DNA from 2 places in the Xenorhabdus sp. Sc-CR9 genome. Region 1 is predicted to be linked to the other one. Evidence: predicted binding sites of a transcription regulator. Region 1 holds the regulator's gene; the other holds the start of a gene.
The links. Region 1 encodes CRP, which controls carbon source genes, mostly activating them, when cyclic AMP is high. Its sites were predicted from a motif close to ATGTGANNNNNNTCACAT; they were not measured.

Region 1 (3,191 bases):
TTATTAACGTTACCGATAATGCTTTCCTTGACCATGGTCAGCGTGATTTTGGTTATGCAGTCTTTGGCAAAGTGGTAAAAGGCATGGATGTGGTTGATAAAATTTCTCAGGTCAAGACAGAAAATGTTGGTCCTTATCAAAATGTACCAGCAAAGCCTATCGTGATCTTGTCAGCCAAGATCGAGCCTTAATCTTTCAATCTCCTGTTTTGTAGGCTGTTCTCACTCACCCCAGAAACATAGCCGTCTATGTTTCTGGGGATTAATGAGAGATTCCTGCCTCTCACCAAGGGACAGTCTTCGGCTGGACAAATTCGTTCCCGACGAACTTGTCGGTTCCTTTACTGTCGCACTGCCTCTTGAAATCCATTGGTTATAAGCCATAAGTAGATACTCGGATAATCGCCCTTGATTGTTTGGGTTGCACTTTACTTCTCTGAGTTTCCCTTCTCTGTCGCTACTATTCTAACAGTGCTTCTGTGGTATGATGAGTACTTCGTTGCCGTTAATAGTGTTTATCTGATTTTATTTTACCGTGAGACATAATGCATAATACCCTAATGTGGGTAGGGTAACTTATAAAACTATAAAATCAGTAGGATATACTCCTATGTTATTAATAATAGATAATTACGACTCTTTTACATTCAATTTATATCAGTATTTTTGTGAGTTAGGGACAGAGGTTTTAGTTAAACGCAATGATGAGTTGCAGCTTGAAGATATCGAAAAGCTGGCACCCACGCATTTAGTGATTTCACCTGGGCCTTGTACGCCAAATGAAGCAGGGATCTCGCTGGAAGCGATTTCGCATTTTGCCGGAAAGTTACCTATTCTCGGTGTGTGTTTGGGGCATCAGGCGATAGGGCAAGCTTTTGGTGCGAGCATAGTCAAAGCCCGTGAAGTGATGCATGGAAAAACCAGTTTGCTCCATCATTGTCAGCAGGGGGTATTCAAGGGATTGGATCATCCATTGACCGTCACTCGTTATCACTCTTTGGTTATTGCTGCGGAAACCCTTCCGGCATCATTTGAAGTAACGGCATGGAGCCAACGCAATGGTGATGTGGATGAAATCATGGGGATACGCCACCGTACTTTGCCACTGGAAGGGGTGCAATTTCACCCAGAAAGTATTCTTAGTGAGCAAGGACATGAGTTGTTGAATAATTTTCTTAAATATTAATCTGGTAACACCAAACCCCTCACTCTACTGTTTTTTTATTTGCTATAATGTGGTTTTTTATTCATATTTAATGACTATTATTTCACTTAGATGTGGTAAATATAAAAACAAGGTGAGGGAAATGGTAGGAAATCCTCTGGCTTGTTCTGTTGGTTGTGCAGCTCTGGATATTATCAATACGCCAGAAGTATTGGCCGGAGTGGAAGAACGTCATGATATGATCATTTGCGCATTGGAGAATCTGAACCAAAAATATGGCATTTTTCAGGAAATTCGTGGAAAAGGGCTGCTTATCGGCGCTGTATTGAAAAAAGAGTATCAGAGTAAATCCAGAGATATATTGCAGAAAGTGGTTGAACAGGGGTTGATGTTATTGAGTGCAGGAGACGGTATTCTGCGTTTTACGCCGTCATTGGTGATTCCTGAGGATGATATAGCAGAAGGCATGGCACGGCTGGATATAGCGATAACGCGGTGGTTAGATAAATAAGCTGGCAGCCAGATAAAGCAATAACAGAACAAAGAAGCCAGTGGGAATCTCGTAGATTACACTGGCCCGGTTTTTCAGGAACTAACGGGTCCCATAAACGACAATAGTTTTACCATGTGCAGAGATCAGGTTTTGATCTTCCAGCATTTTCAGAATGCGGCCAACTGTTTCACGTGAACAACCTACAATTTGTCCAATCTCCTGACGTGTGATTTTAATCTGCATACCATCAGGGTGAGTCATCGCATCAGGCTGCTTAGCCAGATTGAGTAATGTTTGGGCGATACGGCCTGTAACGTCCAGAAAGGCCAAGTTACCCACTTTTTCGGAAGTTGTTTGCAGGCGACTTGCCATCTGAGCAGATAAACGCATTAGAATGTCAGGATTAACCTGAATTAACTGACGGAATTTCTTGTAAGAAATTTCAGCCACTTCACAGGCGCTTTTAGCGCGCACCCATGCTGTACGTTCTTGCCCCTCTTCAAACAATCCAAGTTCACCAATGAAGTCTCCCTGATTTAAATAAGAGAGAATCATCTCTTTACCTTCTTCATCTTTTATTAGAACAGCAACTGAACCTTTAACAATGTAGTAAAGCGTTTCTGCTTTCTCGCCTTGATGAATAAGCGTGCTCTTGGATGGATATTTGTGAATATGGCAGTGTGACAAAAACCATTCAAGAGTAGGGTCTGTTTGTGGCTTGCCGAGAACCATTCGCTTTATCCTCTGTTGTTATTTCTGCCTTTATGAAGTGAGAAACAGGCCGTTTCTCTTAAGGCTAGTTTTATAAAGTCAATAGATTAACATATTAACTTGCTGAAAAACTGACAAACGAGAATTTTATATGGATTATAAAAATTTCAATATACAAGTGTATTGATCTTAACCCATATACCTTGCCAGTCTCGCATGTAGACTTGTTTGTAACACAGGAAAACGTTTCTGTCTTCTCTTGTATCGCTTCAGCATATTAAACTGGTTATCAGATTACCAGAAATTGGTCTAGAGACGTGGTCTTATTGATTTTATATTTATAATAACGAAAGATAATGCTGAATACTGTCCTTTTAGTGAAGTATTTCACGTTGTTTTTGCATGTATTAGTTCTTCATGGTTATGATTTTTATCAGGCTGATTTATCGCCACATAAATCACTTATTTATTTTAATAAAACAGGCGGCATTATTTTTTGTTACCTGTTTTATTAAAAATAAAATGAAGCCTAGATCATGAGATCTTTTTACCTTCCAGTAATTGTTTGACGAGCGGTGCCATAATTAACTCCATAGCCAATCCCATTTTTCCACCCGGCACGACGATAGTATTTATACTGGAAATAAATGAACCCTGAAGCATTGCCAGTAAATAGGGAAAATCAATTTGGCTTAGACCTCGAAAACGAATCACGATAAAACTTTCGTCTAACGAAGGAATGGCCTTGGCAGAAAAAGGATTAGAGGTATCAACAGTGGGAACGCGCTGAAAGTTGATGTGTGTGCGTGAAAATTGAGGAGTG
Region 2 (3,191 bases), on a different contig from region 1:
CATCCTTTGTCTTTACGAAACTCCATCAGAAAAAAGATCCGGCAATTACGTCAAAGTGTCTCCCCTGAAAAACAGTTACAATTAGCTCAGCAAGCAACCGAACGAATCATTACTCATCCTAAAGTTCAGCAGGCTAACAAAATTGCGCTGTATCTCTCCTTTGATGGAGAATTAGATACTCGTCCATTAATTCAACAACTTTGGCAACAAAATAAACAGGTCTACTTGCCAATATTGCATCCTTTCAGCCAACATCATTTGCTGTTCCTTCGTTACCAAGCTGATACTCCCCTTATTAAAAACCGTTTTAACATAGAAGAGCCTTCTTTGGATGTCCGACAGGTTCTACCCATCCCTGAGCTTGATCTTATGTTTATTCCACTCGTTGCTTTCGATCGCACGGGACAACGTTTAGGAATGGGGGGCGGGTTCTACGATAGAACGCTCGCAAAATGGCAACAACAAAATTTCTACCCCATCGGGTTGGCACATGATTTTCAATTGGTTGAAACATTACCCAGCGCAAGCTGGGATATTCCTCTGCCAGAGATCATTACACCAGAAAAAACATGGCAATGGATATAAATTTTTAACTCATTGAGAGGGAGTATTGAAGAAGACAATACTCCCTGTTTTTAATCAGCTCAGTTTCTTTTATCAATAAAGCAAGCGAGAACGGATCGTGCCAGGCACGGCTTTCAATTGTTGTAATACCAATTCAGCTTGAGCCGTATTTTGCGTCGTGATATCGATTACCACATAACCAATATCGCCTTCAGTCCGCAAATATTGCGCTTCAATATTGATTTCCTGATCAGTGAAGACTTGGTTGATGTTGGTTAAGATGCCCGGACGGTTTTCATGGATATGTAATAATCGGTTAGTATCCTTAGCATGGATAGGCAATGAAACTTCCGGAAAATTAACCGCTGACAATGTGGAGCCGTTATCAGAATATTTGACTAACTTACCTGCGACTTCATAACCGATGTTCTGTTGGGCTTCCTGTGTTGATCCCCCGATATGTGGTGTCAGCAGTACGTTGTCAAATTTACTTAATGGCGAAGTGAAAGGCTCGCTGTTTGTTGCAGGCTCCACTGGAAATACATCAAGTGCAGCGCCAGCAAGGTGCCCAATCTCCAACGCTTCACTTAAGGCAGGAATATCCACAACAGTACCGCGCGATGCATTGATCAGAATTGAACCTGGTTTCATCAGTTCCAACTCTGTTGCACCAATCATATTTCTGGTTGAGTTTGTTTCGGGAACGTGCAGACTCACAACATCGCTCATATTCAACAATTCAGATAGATGATGGACTTGCTGTGCATTGCCCAATGGTAATTTGTGTTCTATATCATAGAAATAAACATTCAGGCCGATATTTTCAGCCAAGATACCCAACTGTGTACCGATATGACCGTAACCAATAATACCGAGTTTTTTTCCGCGAGCTTCATAACAACCTGTTGCCTGCTTATCCCAAACGCCTCTGTGAGCTTTCGCATTTGCTTCAGGAATACGACGCAACAGCAACAGCAACTCACCCAATACCATTTCAGCTACAGAACGAGTATTGGAAAATGGTGCATTAAAGACTGGAATACCGCGTTTTGCCGCGGCCTTCAGATCCACTTGGTTGGTACCAATACAGAAACATCCCACTGCAACCAATTTTTCTGCTGCGGCGAAAATTTCTTCAGTCAACTGAGTACGCGAACGAATTCCCACAAAGCGTGCATCACGAATCGCATCTTTTAACGCTTCCGGCTCCAATGCACCTTTGTGATATTCTATATTGCTGTATCCAGCCGCTTTCAAATTGTCTACTGTGCTTTGATGAACGCCTTCCAGTAGCAGAAATTTAATTTTGTCCTTTTCTAAAGATACCTTAACCATTTGCCCACCCTAGTTGTACTTATACCCTTCATCTTTCAAACTGCCGCTTTGTCGGCTGTAACCCGAAATCCACTGGGTATAATTTTCTTAACACCGATAGATTCCACCAAAATAACAAAAAAAACGACAACAGCAAGACAACCGATTGCTTATATCACAGAATAAGCAACAGTAAATAAGTTGTTATGCAAAGTAAAATAATTCGTTACAGGACAAAAACAGGGTTTTGAGGTTTTTTTAGACAGAAAAGTGATATATATCACCAAATTTTCTTTTTTTGAATAAATACTAAAATATTTTGAGGACAGACTATTCTGCCCTCAATAAATGGTCACTCTGTGAGAATTTTAACGCCGTTCTCAGTTCCTACCAGAACGACATTAGCGCCACGATTGGCAAAAAGGCCAACGGTTACCACACCCGCAATACCATTAATTTGGTTCTCTAACTCAATCGGATCAACGATAGAAAAATTATGGACATCCAGAATGTCATTGCCATTATCCGTCACCACGTTTTCACGATAGACCGGGGTTCCTCCCAATTTCACCAGTTCACGAGCAACATGGGCACGTGCCATTGGGATAACTTCAACCGGGAGTGGGAATTTACCCAATACATCTACTTGCTTAGAGGTATCAATAATACAGATAAATTTCTTTGCAACAGCGGCAATGATTTTTTCTCGGGTCAATGCTGCGCCACCACCTTTGATCATTTGCATCTGACCATTGATTTCATCAGCGCCATCAACATAAATATCCAAAGCATCAACATCATTGCAATCAAATACAGGAATGCCGAGACTTTTCAATTTTTCAGTCGATGCTTCTGAACTGGACACCGTGCCTTTAATTTTATCTTTGATTGTTCCTAACGCATCAATAAAATGCGCTGCCGTTGAACCCGTACCAACACCTACGATTGTATCTGGTTTGACGTATTCCAATGCCGCCCAGCCCACTGCTTTTTTCAGTTCATCCTGAGTCATATCAATCACAGCCTATAATCAGTTACAAGGAAAAATCTGACGACTAGTATAAACAATATTGCCTCATCCCACGAAAAAATATGGCATAGTGCTACCCAGTCCACATAATGTTATTCAGAATTCAATGGTTATTTAAACCAGGATTTCAGATGCAGCGCGACGACAAGGAACAAATCTCAGGGAGTATAGATAGCTGTATGTTTATAAAAATGGAGAGTCTTATTTTCAATGAAACGTCCTGATTACCGATCCCTGCAAGCACTGGATGCAGTGATCCGAGAACGTGGTTTCGAGCGGGCGG

Region 2: the regulator CRP is predicted to act here: its motif matches at 2,147-2,164, upstream of serA (phosphoglycerate dehydrogenase).

The regions. Positions count from the first base shown of each region.
Region 1 is NZ_CAWQTY010000194.1:4,586-7,776, forward strand. Features, by position in the region: gene ppiA (peptidylprolyl isomerase A) at 1-191, shown strand, start outside; gene AACQ81_RS14190 (aminodeoxychorismate synthase component II) at 610-1,185, shown strand; gene AACQ81_RS14195 (aminotransferase class III-fold pyridoxal phosphate-dependent enzyme) at 1,307-1,675, shown strand; gene crp (cAMP-activated global transcriptional regulator CRP) at 1,757-2,389, opposite strand; gene AACQ81_RS14205 (phosphoribulokinase) at 2,903-3,191, opposite strand, start outside.
Region 2 is NZ_CAWQTY010000077.1:44,624-47,814, reverse strand. Features, by position in the region: gene AACQ81_RS03845 (5-formyltetrahydrofolate cyclo-ligase) at 1-585, shown strand, start outside; gene serA (phosphoglycerate dehydrogenase) at 658-1,899, opposite strand; gene rpiA (ribose-5-phosphate isomerase RpiA) at 2,231-2,890, opposite strand; gene AACQ81_RS03830 (LysR family transcriptional regulator ArgP) at 3,119-3,191, shown strand, end outside.